DNA from 2 places in the Trichocoleus sp. DQ-A2 genome. Region 1 is predicted to be linked to the other one. Evidence: predicted binding sites of a transcription regulator. Region 1 holds the regulator's gene; the other holds the start of a gene.
What was found. Region 1 encodes NtcA, which controls nitrogen genes in cyanobacteria. Its sites were predicted from a motif close to TTTGTANNNNNNNNTACAAA; they were not measured.

Region 2: the regulator NtcA is predicted to act here: its motif matches at 4,943-4,962, upstream of NC997_RS13175 (ChaB family protein).

The regions. Positions count from the first base shown of each region.
Region 1 covers NZ_JAMPKD010000008.1:198,596-206,631, reverse strand. Annotated here, with positions in the region: gene NC997_RS10240 (WG repeat-containing protein) at 1-386, shown strand, start outside; gene hisB (imidazoleglycerol-phosphate dehydratase HisB) at 518-1,162, opposite strand; gene fabI (enoyl-ACP reductase FabI) at 1,316-2,092, opposite strand; gene ntcA (global nitrogen regulator NtcA) at 2,472-3,143, shown strand; gene NC997_RS10220 (DUF3084 domain-containing protein) at 3,391-4,992, shown strand; gene NC997_RS10215 (pre-16S rRNA-processing nuclease YqgF) at 5,067-5,471, shown strand; gene NC997_RS10210 (DUF3146 family protein) at 5,528-5,791, opposite strand; gene NC997_RS10205 (GTP-binding protein) at 6,067-7,473, shown strand; gene NC997_RS10200 (ankyrin repeat domain-containing protein) at 7,800-8,036, shown strand, end outside.
Region 2 covers NZ_JAMPKD010000011.1:156,385-164,152, reverse strand. Annotated here, with positions in the region: gene NC997_RS13200 (response regulator) at 16-2,379, opposite strand; gene NC997_RS13195 (ATP-binding protein) at 2,535-2,792, opposite strand; gene NC997_RS13190 (pentapeptide repeat-containing protein) at 3,196-3,645, shown strand; gene NC997_RS13185 (SRPBCC family protein) at 3,714-4,301, opposite strand; gene NC997_RS13180 (hypothetical protein) at 4,720-4,911, shown strand; gene NC997_RS13175 (ChaB family protein) at 5,060-5,851, shown strand; gene rd (rubredoxin) at 6,072-6,236, shown strand; gene NC997_RS13165 (NAD(P)/FAD-dependent oxidoreductase) at 6,287-7,555, shown strand; gene lpxD (UDP-3-O-(3-hydroxymyristoyl)glucosamine N-acyltransferase) at 7,672-7,768, shown strand, end outside.

The DNA.
Region 1 (8,036 bases):
AAGCTAAGTTTTTTTCGGAAGGACTAGCAGTGATATCCAGTAATAATAAGTGGGGCTATATTGACAAAATGGGATATATTGTTATTCCACTCCAATTTGATTGGGGTGGAGACTTTTCTCAAGGACTGGCGGGCATAACGATAGACACTAAGGTAGGCTATATTGACAAGGCAAGCAATGTTGTCATTCCCCCACAATTTGATAATATTGATAACTTTTCAGAAGACCTAGCAGCGGTAAAGAACGGCGACAAATGGGGCTATATCAATAAGAGTGGCAAATTCGTAATTAAACCCCAATTTGATAGCGCTCAATCTTTTTCGCAAGGGCTAGCAAAAGTTAAGATTGGCAATAAATATGGCTATATCCGCAAACCTCTTCCATAAGTTCTCATTTCTGAAGACATAGGAGAATTGAGAGTCAGTGGTCGCGGAAACTTCAGCAGAATGAAGCGAGAGCCTGGTGAGGATTTCCCCGGCTTCTCGTTGCCTTTATCGGAGTGTATTTGCAAGGAAACCTATAACACGCCTTTAGAACTGGGGATCGTACCGCCACGACGGGGATCAACTTCGATTGCCATGCGGAGCGATCGCGCAAACGCTTTGAACGTTGCTTCAATAATGTGGTGCGAGTTAATTCCATCTAGTTGGCGAATGTGCAGCGTCATCTGGCTGTGATTGACCACCGCCACAAAAAATTCCCGCACCAGCTGAGTGTCATAAGTCCCGACTCGCTGAGTGGGAATCTCTAAGCCATAGCTGAGATGGGGGCGTCCGGAAAAATCTAACGCTACCTGAACCAACGCTTCATCGAGAGGGGCGAGGAAATTCCCAAACCGGACAATTCCTTTGCGATCGCCCAGTGCTTGATGCAACGCCATTCCTAGGGTAATTCCCACATCTTCATTGGTATGGTGGTCATCAATTTCCAAGTCTCCCGTCGCGGCTACATCCAAATCAATCAGGCTGTGAGAGGCGATTTGATGCAGCATATGGTCTAAAAACGGAATGCCAGTTTTTGCATTGCAAGTGCCATTCCCGTCTAATTTGACGGTGACGATAACATCCGTTTCGCCCGTCTTGCGGGGAACCCTTGCCATCCGAGGAGACAAAAGCTGTTCAATGCTTGGAGAAGGTGTAAATTGGCGATCGCGTGCCTGCATCGCAGATGCTCACTCAAGAAAATAAAGTTAAGTTTATTATCCTACTTTACTGAGCATCTGGGAGACGCGAAAGCCTTAAAAATGCAAAATTAAAAATTAAAAGTTAGCAGAATCTTTGCTTTTTAATTTTTAATTTTTAATGTTTGATTCTTTCTACATCCCCATAATCTCGTATCCGGCATCGACATACAGCACCTGACCTGTAATGCCACTTGACAAATCGCTACACAAGAAAGCAGCCGCATTTCCCACTTCTTTCTGAGTTACAGTGCGTCGCAGCGGTGCCACTTCCTCAACGTGATGGATCATATCCAGAATGCCACCTACCGCCGACGATGCCAAAGTGCGGATGGGACCTGCCGAAATTGCATTCACGCGAATATTCTGCGGTCCTAACTCAGATGCCAGGTAACGGACACTCATTTCCAGTCCAGACTTGGCAATTCCCATCACGTTATAGTTGGGGATCACTTTAACGCCGCCTAGATAAGTCAGCGTGACAATACTGCCGCCTTCTGTCATTAGCGGTTTTGCTGACCCGGCAAGTTGCACCAGCGAATAGGTACTAATTTCTAGAGCTTGGGTGAAGCCAGCACGGGTAGTGGTACTAAAATCACCTGATAAATCTTCCTTGTTCGCAAAGGCAAGACAATGGATCAGGATGTCTAGCTTGCCCCACTTATCGCGGATGGCGTCAAATGTAGACTGAATTTGGGTCTCATTCTGGACATCGCAGGGTAAAAACAAGCTGGGATTGAGGGGTTCTACCAACTCTGCCACTTTTTTTTCAAAGCGACCTCGGTCGTCTGGCAGGTAAGTCACTCCTAGATTCGCACCCGCTTGGTGCAGTTGCTGAGCAATCCCCCAGGCGATCGATCGATTGTTGGCAATGCCGGTGACTAGGGCGTTTTTTCCGGTTAAATCTAGCATAAATGTCGATTTTGAAGGCAATATTAGAGGATATCCGATTTAGGGGAGTATTCAAGATCGCGATCGCCCGGAGCGAGGCTGTCTAGTACGGGTAAGGATCGTGCCTCCTTACTCACCATGCATCCCACCCGATGGCGCAGATACTGTCAAGATATCAACATTTTCCGTCATAATCTTACTTGCCTTGAGCGGGGAGAGAGCTAAAGAAGGTAGCGGAGGAAACTACTTTAAAATTTTGTATCAAATAGCACAAAAACCACCCGGAAGTCAGTTTATCTGTGTCTAATGTCAGAAAACTCTCATAGTTGTTTTGCTATGGTTAAAGTTCCTCCGACAGAAAGTTGCAGAAGTCTGTAGGGCAGCATTTAGGAAAAAGGAAGTGGTAGTGACGCAAGATAGACCGCTAGCAGCTGTGTTCCGTCAACTGGGAGGTGGGGCGTTTCCACCCGTGGTGGAAACTTTTGAGCGGGGCAAGACGATCTTTTTCCCAGGAGACCCGGCTGAACGTGTATACTTTTTGCTCAAAGGTGCAGTAAAGCTGTCTCGCGTGTATGAAGCTGGGGAAGAAATTACCGTGGCGCTGCTGCGAGAAAACAGCGTTTTTGGAGTACTGTCCTTAATTACAGGGCATCGTTCGGATCGGTTTTATCACGCTGTAGCATTTACGCCAGTGGAGCTGCTTTCGGCACCGATCGATCAGGTAGAGCAATCGCTCAAGGATAATCCGGAGCTATCGATGTTGATGCTGCGAGGGCTTTCTTCGCGCATTTTGCAAACAGAAATGATGATTGAGACATTAGCTCACCGAGATATGGGATCGCGCTTGGTGAGTTTTCTATTGATTCTGTGCCGTGATTTTGGCGTTCCTACCGCCAATGGAATTACGATCGATCTGAAGCTTTCTCATCAAGCGATCGCAGAAGCAATCGGCTCCACCAGGGTAACTGTCACCCGCTTACTGGGAGATTTGCGGGAGGAAAAAATGATTTCTATCCACAAGAAAAAAATTACGGTACACAACCCAGTTACACTGAGTCAGCAGTTTACTTGAAAACAGCTAGAGGCTCTCGTCAGGTTGTAGGTTAGGTTGTTGGTTAAAACGGCATGGTAGCGCGAGCAGGTTATCCAGTTTTAACATTTAGTCGGGAGTTGAGTTAAAAGGTGTCAGGTTTTAAGCGGATAGTTTTCAACCTTCCAACCTTTAACCTTTCCGATTTCACCTTCGATCTTTAATTCCTGTTAACCCTTTCTCTAGCCTGCGATGCGATAGGCTGTAACTGGAATGACTGTAGCAGACAATGACCGACAGTGCGCTCTTCCTGATTTTGTCTATTTTAGTGTTGGGAAGCGTCATCGCAACGGTAGGCGATCGCATTGGCACGCGCGTGGGAAAAGCACGCCTGTCGTTGTTCAATCTGCGTCCCCGCAAAACAGCTGTTTTAGTAACGATTCTAACGGGACTAACGATTTCTGCCTCAACACTGACAATCATCTTTGCGACAAGCGAACAATTGCGGATTGGAGTTTTTAGACTCCAAGAAGTGCAGAAAAAACTCAAGACAGCCAGTAAGGATATTGCCAAAGCGAACGAGCAGAAACGGAAAACCGAAAGCGAACTTGCTAAAACCGCCGCCCAAAAAGAGCAAGTCGAGAAGGAACTCGCTCAAGCTCGCACCCAGCAATCTGTCGCTCAGCAGCGCTTAGATGCGATTAATCGATCTTTGGCAGCTGCGCTGGCTAAACAAGGCCAGACGGAGGCGCAACTAAATCAGACTCAAAGCGAACTGACCCGGGTTGCCAGCAGCTTTCAGCAAACCCAAAAACAGCTTACATCTGTCTCAGGGCAAGCCAAGACGCTACGTTCGGAAATCCAACAACTTCAAGCAGAACGCCAAGAACTCCTCCAGCAGCGAAATCAAGTCAGAGCTGAAATTACTGAATTCAAAGCGAAAGTGACTCAGCGCGACCAAAAAATTGCCCAGCAAGACCGAGCAATTAGCCAACGCGATGAGCAAATTCTCAAGCGGGATCAAGCCCTTGTCGAACTTGATGAGAAACTTGCTGCCTTTCGGAAGAGCCTGAGCGATCGCGACGAGCAAATTGCCCAGCGAGACAAAGCCTTATCTCTACTTGACAACAAAATTTCTCAACGAGATGAGGTGATTGCCCAGCGAGAAAATCGCCTTAAAGAACTCGAAAAACAACAAGCTTCCCTAGAGCAGGAAGTGGCAACCTTAGAACAGTATTACCAGTCTTATCAAACTTTGCGTCAGGGTAGTCTGGCACTGCTGCGCGGTCAGGTTCTGGCGGCGGGCGTTTTTCGTATTGTCGAGCCAGCCGCAGCCCGACAGGTCATTGAGCAGCTGTTACGGGAAGCGAATCGGACAGCGATTAAAGCGACCCAACCCGGTCTCAACAAGGTGGCGAACGAACGGGTCGTGCAAATTACAGAGGCACAGGTCGAGCAACTGATCAACCAGATTCAGGATGGTCGAAACTATGTAGTCCGAGTTTTTTCGGCTGGTAACTATGTCCAGGGAGAAAAGCAGGTACAAGTCTTTGCAGACGCCGCACCCAATCAAGTTGTATTCCGCACTGGTGAAGTCGTAGCAACGACATCTGCCGATCCTTCAAACATGACCGACCAACAAATTCGGCAGCGGATTGACCTGCTGCTTGGAGCATCCCAGTTCCGAGCCACTCGCGCGGGGATTTTGGGCGATACAGTTCAGGTTGGCGACAATCGAATTGTTAGCTTGATTCGGTTTATCGAGCAGTTGAAAAAGCACAATAAGCCGATTTCTCTGAAAGCGGTCGTGGCAGAGGACGCCTATATTGCCGGACCCATGAAATTAAATTTGGAGGCAGTTGAAGACGGAGAAGTTGTGGTCAGGATGTAATTTATTAGTCATTAGTGATGAGATGATGACTAATGGCAATTAACCATTTGTAAATTAGCGATTAGCCAATTCAGATGATTTTAGGGTTCGATCCAGGGCGCGATAAGTGTGGTTTAGCCGTAGTGGGGAAAGACAATTCTCTGCATTACCACCAGGTTGTACCAGCAGAAGCAGCGATCGCAACGCTCCTTGAGTTGTGTGAAAAATTTCCAATTGATACTCTAGTGATGGGCGATCAAACCACTTCCAAAAGTTGGAAAAAGAAACTTCAGCAATTTCCAACGTCGGTGCCAATTGTCCTGGTAGATGAGCGCTACAGTACATTGGAAGCACGCGATCGCTATTGGCAAATGTACCCTCCCCAAGGTTTAGGACGCCTGATTCCCCAAGGGATGCGGAGTCTACCCCGACCAATCGATGACATTGTTGCCATCCTCCTCATCGAAAGATACATGAAGCAACGAGAGACGAGGAACTAGGAAACTCTGTCATTCTTAACTTTCTTAATTTAAACTGAACTCAAAACTCAAAACTTTTAAAGTTCCGCCCGGATCGTAAACGCATAGTCCCCTCCAGGCTCTAGCTGGTAATCTTTCTGTTCTAAAAATCGACCCAGAGGTTCCTGAATTAAAGCGCGTCCCAAAGAAGGTGTCACCGACAATTGACCCTGTCGGAAACACCACTGGAACTGCCATTCATATTCTGCCGCCGTGACTTCCCCTGCTAGAAAGCCCCGTTGCCAGGAAAGATGGGTAATTCGGACGTGGGCAGTAGTTTGAGGTAAACGCTTAGAACTCACAATCGCTGTGCCGATCAAATACCTTCATTCAGCAACAATACTAAACTTATTGCGATCGCCTTCGAGATAACATCATTCTCACAGCTGATACTGAGCTGGCACGAACCGAGTAAAAATATCCCTCTGGATATGGAAAGTGCCAGACTAGATCGGTATTGACTAGGATGAAAGAAGAGTAACATCTGAGCAAAAAAGGTGCAATTTTGAGTCGTTTATCGTCTGACCGAACCCCAAATGCCAGCCAGTTCCCTTCACAAACCCCGGACGCAACAGATTTGGATCGGGAACTAGATAACGCCATTTTGAGCTTTGATGACATCCAAGCAGAACTAAATTACAAAAAGGCGCAAAATGCTCTGCGAGATTTGGTAGATAACCTGGATCTAACACCCCAAGAGCGGACGGGACTGGAATCCGAGATTGATGATTTGGCAACGATGCTTGAGAAGTTAGATCGCTCAGTCGTCCAGATTGCCGCCTTTGGGATGGTGGGACGGGGTAAATCTTCAGTACTGAACGCCTTATTAGGTCAGAACGTGTTTGAAACGGGACCGCTTCATGGCGTCACCCGCACCCATCAAGGTGCCAGCTGGCAACTGACTCAGGAGAATGAGACGGGAAGCGTCAGCGATATCCTACGAGTCACGCTGCCGAGTGCGGGCAATTCCCAAATCGAGCTAATTGACACCCCTGGAATTGACGAAGTAGACGGAGAAACCCGCGAAACCTTAGCCAGACAAGTTGCCAGACAAGCAGACTTGCTGCTGTTTGTCATTTCGGGCGACATGAACAAGGTGGAATACGAGGCGCTCTCGCAATTGCGGGAAGTCGGTAAACCGATGTTGCTGGTATTTAACAAAATTGACCAGTATCCGGATGCCGACCGGATGGCGATTTATCGCAAAATTCGGGATGAACGGGTGCGGGAATTGCTCTCACCGGATGAAATTGTAATGGTTGCTGCCTCTCCCCTGGTGGCGCAGGCGGTTCGCCGTCCTGACGGAACGAGGGCAGTGCAGCGACGACCGGGAACGCCCCAAGTTCTGGATTTGAAGCTGAAAATTCTGGAAATTTTGCACCGAGAAGGCAAGGCTTTGGTAGCGCTCAACACCATGCTGTATGCCGATGATGTGAACGAACAGATGATTGCTAGGAAGATGCAGATTCGCGATGAAAGTGCGAATCAGATCATCTGGAAAGGGGTGATGACGAAGGCAGTTGCGATCGCCCTCAACCCGGTCACGGTTGTCGATCTCCTCAGCGGTGCCGTCATCGACGTGGCAATGATTCTCACCTTATCTAAACTCTACGGCATCCCCATGACCCAGCCGGGAGCGGTGGGACTGCTACAAAAAATTGCCATCAGTATGGGCGGAATTAGTGCTAGCGAACTTTTGGCAACTTTGGGACTGAGTTCCCTGAAAAGTCTCTTAGGACTCTCCGCACCCGCAACGGGTGGGGTGTCTTTAGGTCCCTATCTATCAGTTGCCGTGACTCAGGCAGGTGTTTCAGGGGTTTCTTCTTACGGGATTGGACAAGTCACTAAGACTTACTTGGCGAACGGCGCTTCCTGGGGTCCCGATGGCCCAAAAGCCGTGGTAAGTCGCATTCTGACTTCACTGGATGAAGCCTCAATTTTGAATCGGATTAAGAATGAGTTGAGTGCAAAGTTAGTGAATTAAAACAAGCGATCGCTCTTTTTAAAAACAAGCGATCGCTTGTTTTTTATTACTTGAAATTCATCTAATTCGATTTATAAATACATCGATCAGTGCAACTGATCGATGTATTTTATTTAGCTCGAATATACTTATAATAAAATGCTTGTTTTGTGCATGTTAAAGTCATAATATAGTAATTGTATTTGTCTGACTAGACGTTGTAGTTGGAGCGCGGAGGACAATGTCCTCTGCGCGAGTTCCAGAAAAGGTACTAAAAAGCAAATCAAAATATAGATATTATAAATAAATTGTAAACTCTCTTTTTTCCAACCTCTATAGCAAAAAGAATGGAAGATAAGTCTTTATTAGATGATATTAACCAAGCTTTCTCAGCCTTCAAAAAGCCTTTGATCATCCCTATTCTTCCAAAAAAGGGAGTTATTGAGGGTGAATATTTAGCGATTCAGCGAGATTTTGGTGAAGTTTTAAAAGATGAAATGAGCGACGAGCAATGCTCAATGATGATCTGTGATTACTCGCTCATTTCGGATGAAGCTTTGTGTTACTTTCTCCCCAGGCTAGCC
Region 2 (7,768 bases), on a different contig from region 1:
GAAAAACAAAACCTTCTAATTTTTACCAAGAACCACCTGTATATTTTTCAACAATTCCTCTGAGGTGTAGGGCTTTGGTAAAAATGTTTTGACGTTATTTCCAGCGATTTCAGTTATCTGGTAATTAGATGTAAGTCCGCTAACTGCAATAATCTTGACCTGTGGATTGATTTTTTGCAAAGCCCGGATAGTCGTTATACCATCCATAGCTGGCATCATCATATCGACTAATACAGCGTTAATATCTTGCTTGTGTTCTGCATATAGCACCAATGCCTCCACTCCATCATTAGCGGTTAAAACCTTGTAATTATAGGTTTCTAGAGAAATTTTCGTAAGCTCTCGAATTGAATATTCATCATCAACAACGAGAATTAATTCTCCTTGTCCTCTAGGCAATTCATGAGGCAAGCTTTTCGTCTCATCTGGTATCGTTGCCTGCGTTACGGGTAAGTAAATATAAAATTGCGTTCCTTGGCCTACTTCGCTAAGTACCTGCACAAATCCACCGTGACTTTTAACGATACCCATCACCGTTGAAAGACCTAAGCCAGTACCTTGTCCTATCTCTTTTGTGGTGAAAAATGGCTCAAAGATTCTATCTATTATTTCCCTTGAGATTCCCATCCCTGTATCGGATACAGTAATGACAACGTAAGGGCCAACCTTAGCATCAAGATTCATCCGGGCATAGTGTTCATCAACCCACAGATTCCTGGCACAAAGCTCTAAAGTTCCCCCGTTTGGCATCGCATCCCTAGCGTTTACACAGAGATTCATCAATACTTGGTGCAGCTGAGTTGCATCCCCAGAAATAGTCCAAAGATCGAGCATCGGGATATCGGTGCGGATTTCAATCGCTCTAGAAAATGTCTGTTTAACAATCTGCTCAATTTCTTTAATAATGTGCCTTACTTGCAAGGTGGTTCGCTTCCCTTCGACTCCTCGCACAAATGACAGCACTTGTTTAACGAGATCGGCACTTCGTTGAGTATTGGTTTCTAGTGTTTTTAGTATTCGCCGGCTCTGCTCATCTTGAAGTTTGTGTTCCAAGATTTGAACAGACATTAATACAGGCGCTAGGGCATTGTTGAGATCGTGGGCAATCCCGCTTGCCAGAGTGCCGATACTCTCCATGCGCTGTGCCCGAAGAAACTGGGCTTCGAGTTGTTTCCTCTCTGTAATATCGGTATTAACAGTTAAGATAAATTTGGGTTGTTCTTCTTCATCCCGAACGAGAGTCCAGCGACTTGCAACGATAATATTTTTCCCGTCTTTTGTGACTTGATGCAATTCACCCTGCCACTCGTTTTCTTGGGCAAGAATATTCTGATTTTTTTGGAGTTGTGGTGAAATTTCCTTGTATAAAAGTTGATTAGCATTCTTACCAAAAACTTCTTCTGTCTTCCATCCGTACAAACGTTCAGCCCCTTTGTTCCAAAATAGGATTTGGTTGTTCAGGTCTCGGACGAGAATTGCATCGGTTGTAATATCAAGCAAAGCCGCTTGTTCTTGGATTTTCCGATCTGCCTGTTTGCGCTCGGTGATGTCAAGGACAAAACCGACAACGTTTGGTTGAGATGGTTCCATCAGCGCTGCACCAATCATCACTGGAACGCGACGACCATCTTTGGAAATAAATTCTTTCTCGTAGGGAGTACAATTGCCAGAACTGAGGAATTGTGCGAGCGCGTCTTCGTCTAAATGGCGATATTCGGGCGGAGTAATTTCATCCCAACGCAAACCTCCCGTTGGCAGTTCCTCCCGCTCATATCCCACCATCTGTAGAAAGGCATCATTCGCTTCGGTAATATTGCCCCGAAAATCTGCGAAAATAATCCCAATGATATTCGATTCAACCAAGCATCTAAATCGAGCTTCGCTTTCCTGGAGCGCTATAAATGCTTGCTCTCGTTCTGCTTCTGCTTGTTTGCGTTCGCATATCTCCTGTTCTAAACGTATATTTTGGTCTATCAGTTTTTTGGTCAAGCAACGCAGGCGCAGGTGGATGCTGACACGGGCTAAAACTTCTTCATGCTGGAGCGGTTTAGTAATGTAATCTACCGCCCCAAGATTCAACCCTTTGACCTTATCCACTGTCTCACTCAGAGCGGTCATAAAAATTACGGGAATATCTTGAGTTACTTGATTCGCTTTTAGGCGGCGGCAAGTTTCAAATCCATCTATTCCGGGCATGAGTACATCTAATAAAATTAGGTCGGGTGAAGCATATTCAGCGCTTTCAATTGCACTTTCGCCATCTTCAGCCACTAAAACTTGGAAGCCGGAATGAGCCAGGAAATCGAACAGCATTCCCAAATTGGTAGGAGTGTCATCAACGATTAAGATAACTCCTTTTTCAACCGTATCAACACTCATTCATACCTCTTAAATTCTGTAATAAACTATAAGACTTGTTTCTCTTTAAAACCTTACCGAATTGACAAAATGGGTAGTATACGGAATCAACTGCCGATCCAACCCCTCAAGGTAAGCGATCGCTCTACGACGCCTCTAAAATCGTCTTTCCTTGCCTAGATCGAGCAAGTCTGCGATTTCCTTGGCAGGTGGAGGGTACTCTTGACTTTGAATGCGCCACTCATCAGTTGAACTAATTGACAGCGAATTGCCAATTTTAATCCGGTTCCTTTTGCATCCGGTGTAATACCAATTCCTGTATCTGCCACCTGAAACTGGGTTCTCTCCGTTTGGTAGCCCACTTTGAAAGTTATAACGCCAATTTCTGTAAACTTGACTGCATTGCGAAGTAAGTTAATTAAAACTTGCCGCAACTAGATCGCCTCGCGTCTGAGGATGGGTTTATAAACTTCCTTTAATCAAGAGGATTTACCAATTCCTAACCGCATTTTTAAAGGGTTCCTTTTTTCCCTTCATCTGGACTGCAAGCAATCCACCTTTGTATAGATTTTAAGATATTTTTCCTTATTTAAAATTACACCAAATCGTCAAGAAGCGTAACGAATTTATAAATCTTTTAGCTTTTGATAACCGAAACTTTTGTTTGTATTCTTAGTATTAAAAATTTATTAAATTTTTAAGGTTTATTGCAAACGTCATATAAGAAACAGTTTTAAATGATTTAACCAACCCAATTGGATAGACAAATGTGGCGGTTTTCTTTCTCCTCAGAGATAACGCCTCGCTGGATAATAAGCTTAGGAGGCGAAAAACGTCATGAAACTCACAATACTGGTTGCCGCCGCTTTATCGGTGCCGCTATCGCTGGCGACGCCCGTACAAGCGGCAAATATGGGGCACGTCAAACGATTGCTGGAAACGAAAGAATGCGTAGGGTGCGACCTTTCCGGTGCTGATTTAAGCGGTGCCGACTTGAGAGAAGCGAACCTGCAACGGGCTAACTTAAGGAAAGCCAACCTAACCGGAGCCAATCTGGCTGGTGCTAACTTATACGTAGCGGACTTAGCTCGCGCCCAGCTCAGAAACGCTAACTTACAAAATGCCATCCTAAGATTTACGCGCTTAACGGATGCCAACTTAGAAGGTGCTGACCTGCAAAAAGCGACTTTGAGATTTGCAAACTTGACAGGTGCCAAGCTGAAAAATGCCAACTTGCTTGGGGCTGACTTAAATAGTGCTAATTTATACCAGACAAATATCCGATGAAGAATTCTGCCTGGTATCGTTATCCCCGATAATTTAGGTGCATTTAGAACTAAACGCGATCGCCTCTTTTAACTGCCGCACATCACCTGGCGCATAGTTCGCATATTCACAGGCAGTTCTAGCTGCATTGCCTGTTCGATGAAAATTGACGGCACTGGGATATTGGGCGTTGCTTTTACTGTATAGGTGAGCAAAGTGCCATTCTCGTAATCTTGCAAACTTAAGTCAGCACAGAAATCGGTAAAAGTACCTTTTTCCAAGCGAAAATGAATTTCCTGCTGCACGATCTCAGACACACTCAGATAAGCCTCAACCTGAAGACTGAGAAACAGGAAAGTTTTCGTGGCAACTTGGTAAACACTCTTGGAACTCGTCCCTTCCGGTAAGCCAACAGGCGAGGAGACGTTGGAGTGCAGTACCTCAGAGTGAGTAACATCTGGGAAATATTGCACCCAACGGGGATAGTCTGTCACTTGTTGCCAAACGCGCGATCGCTCGATTGGCAAATACATTTGGGCAGTAACAGCACCCCCCCAAGTAGAACGCAATTGCGTTTCTATCAAAATCTCACCTTGCAAAAGCGCCGTTGAGTATCTCTTGCTCAGCGACAAGTCTGAGGCGGCATCCATCGAGTCCGACGGAAAAAGTATACTCATACTGACTCAGCTACTCCTCAATCAATAGTAATTCGATGTCAAGCTAACACAGGTTGTCTCGGACGTGGAAGGCAAGGTATGTTGGCTAATCTCCTAATTTGATCCTACATCGCTGTTTCAGCAACTCAGTATGTAACAATGATGACCATAATTCCTCAAGCATGTCAGGAGCCAAGGAACGTGAGTCGCTCTCCCAACCCAGGCACCGCAATTTTGTTGTATCGCTGGCATTGCTTTAGTGATTACAGCGATTATCGTGGTGCTGAAAGGATCGGGCGTTCTGAAGCAGCTTCCTGACTACGTCATCTGGGCGTTAGTTCTCTTTACCTTGGTTGCTGGTATCCTCGGCGGCATTTGCAGCTTGGGCGGACGTAGCCGATGGCAATATTCTGTTTTAACCATTTATTTGGTCGAGTCTGTGAGCCAAACTCCTAACCCTGAAACCCTGATTTCTTCTATTTTTGCCAGTGTTGTAGGGCTGACAATTGCGGTGTATCTGTTGCGAGGATTTGGAATTCTCACGTTCATCCCTGGCGGCGTTATCTGGATATTAATTTTGCTTTCAATTGCGAGTGGGATTACTTACGGCGTTCAGCGCACTCGCCGATAATTGCTTTCTTTTTCAAAGTTTGTTAAGTCATTTAGTATCTTTAAATACATTTAATATCAACCTTCGGGGCGATTCGCTGGAATTGTCATGTTCGCTATTCTCCAAGAGAAATTAACAAAAATTAAAAAACAAATTTCAGGAGAAGTGAATGACCGCGACAAACCCAACTACACAGCCAAGTGTTTCCACAGTAGAACGCAGTATCTCAGCCGTTTTCAAAGAGCGCGAACAAATTGAGAAAGTGATTCACCGCTTGCTCGATCGGGGGATTTCCCGCGACGATATTTCAGTAATCGGCAAAAACTTTCATTCCGAAACTCGCATTGCTGGATTCATCACCAAAAAAGATGTGATTTTAGGCGGGCTGAGAAGCGGCGGCATCTTTGGTTCCTTGTTTGGTTCAGCCCTTGGCTTGCTGACTGGTGTGGGAGTGCTGTTCATTCCTTTTGTAGGTTCAGTCGTCGCGGCAGGACCCATTGGTGCGGCGTTGCTGGGTGCAGCGAGTGGTGCTTTAGCGGGTGCAGCGGGCGCTGGTTTAGTTTCTGCTTTGGTCGCTTTGGGAATGCCAGAAGACAAAGCTGCCATTTATCAAACTCGCGTCGAAGCTGGAGATTTTCTGGTAGTTGTAGAAGTCTCTGCCAATCAATCCGGTGAAATTCAGCTGCTGCTAGAAAGTGCTGGTGGCGAAGAAGTGCATACCAGCGAAACCACATTACCCCGCAAACGCGCTGGGAAACTGGAAAGTCCTAGCGATTTGTCCCCGGAAGTTCGTTCTCACCTCTCAGAGGATGCTCAAAGGACATTTATCGCCAATTACAACAAAGCGCTAGAAGACTCTGGCGATGAATCCAAAGCTGACCATCATGCTTGGGATGTTGTTTCTGATCAATTTGAACAAGATGAACACGGCTTTTGGTCGAAGGCTAAAGCAAAGTTGTAGCAACTGGGCGGTTGAAAGTGCGTCTACACTACAAGAGAATTAACCTGCTGGCGTGGGTTTCAAAACTTTTGATTCGGCTTAAGGCGAGTGCGATTCAGCGATAGTCCTTGGCTCAAAACTTAAGTTTCTCGAAGATGAACAATGGGTTCTGCAAAAGCCGATGTAATTTCGATTACGTCGGCTTTTAGTATTATGTATAGGCAAATGTTGAGGAGCGATAATGAAGAAGTATATATGTACAGTTTGCAACTACATCTACGATCAACAACAGGGCGACCCAGATAGCGGTATCCAACCGGGTACGGCATTTGAAGATATCCCGGAAGACTGGGTATGTCCTACGTGTGGAGCTACAAAAGCGGATTTTGAACCATACGACGGGTAGAGAGATAATATCGCATCTGTACGGAAATATTCCGTGAAATCGGCAATAGCTTGATTGTGCAACCTTTAAAAGTAGTAGTGATTGGCGGTGGGGCAGCGGGTTTTTTTGGTGCAATTACCTGTGCCGAAACTTATCCCCACGCGCAAGTAATTTTGTTAGAAGCAGGACGACAACCCTTATCTAAAGTTCGGATTTCTGGCGGCGGGCGATGCAATGTTACTCATGCTTGCTTTGACCCGGCTGGTTTAGTGCAATATTACCCCAGAGGCGGGAAAGCACTTCGGGGGGCTTTTAGTCGTTTCCAAGCTAAAGATACAGTCGTTTGGTTTAGCGATCGCGGCGTCCAATTGAAAACTGAACCGGATGGACGGATGTTTCCAATTACAGATAGTTCCGAAACTATTGTGGATTGTCTGTTTGAGGCAGCAAGGGCATCTGGAGTGCAGATTCGCAGGGGAACACCTGTTGATAAGATTTTCCGGCAAGTGACTTCATTGAATCAACCACTCGACACCGGCTTTGAGATCCAGTTGAAGTCAGGAGAGATCCTCAAGTGCGATCGCATTCTCCTCGCTACCGGCAGCAATCCCCAAGGCTACCGCTGGGCAAAAACTTTAGGACACACGATTGAACCACCCGTTCCCTCTCTATTCACCTTTACGATTTCCGACCCCCGGTTGCAAGATTTAGCCGGAGTCAGCGTGGAAAGTGCGCGGCTGCGTTTAGGTGTCGGTAAAACTCAGTTAGAACAAATCGGGCCATTACTGATTACCCACTGGGGTTTGAGTGGCCCTGCTGCCTTGAAACTGTCTGCTTGGGCGGCTAGAATGCTGCACGATTGCAATTATCGAACAACGTTGCAAATTAATTGGCTACCCCAGTACAACCCGGAAAAGCTGCGGGAAATGCTTTTGGCGGTCAAGTCCCAATTGCCCCAACGCGCCATTTCTACCAGTTGTCCGCTGCCCTTACCTCGACGCCTCTGGCAGAGTTTAATTGCTGCTGTGGGGATTAGTGGGGAACAGCGTTGGGCGGAATTATCTAATAAAGTTCTCAATCAGCTCATTCAAGAACTTTCCGAGGGTAAGTACCAAATTCAGGGGAAGGGTGTCTTTAAGGAAGAATTCGTTACCTGTGGCGGCGTCAACTTAAAGGAAGTGAACTTTAAGACAATGGAAAGCCGCATCTGTCCGGGACTTTACTTTGCCGGAGAAATCCTCGATATTGACGGCGTCACGGGTGGCTTTAACTTTCAGAGTGCCTGGACGACTGCTTACTTAGCAGGTCAGGCAATGGGCAACGAAGAAATTAAAAATTAAAAATTAAAAATTAAAAACCCAAAAATTTAATTTTTAATTGTGTCTTGGCGGTGCGAATACTTGATGAATCTCTTGTATAGCTGCCAATTCATTTACAGTTGTCCATGAATATGCCGATGAAATTTCACGAAATTGTCGAAAAACTGGGTACTACTGCCGCCTGCAATAGTTTGACCTCAAATACAGATTGCAACCCGGAAATTACGGGAGTAG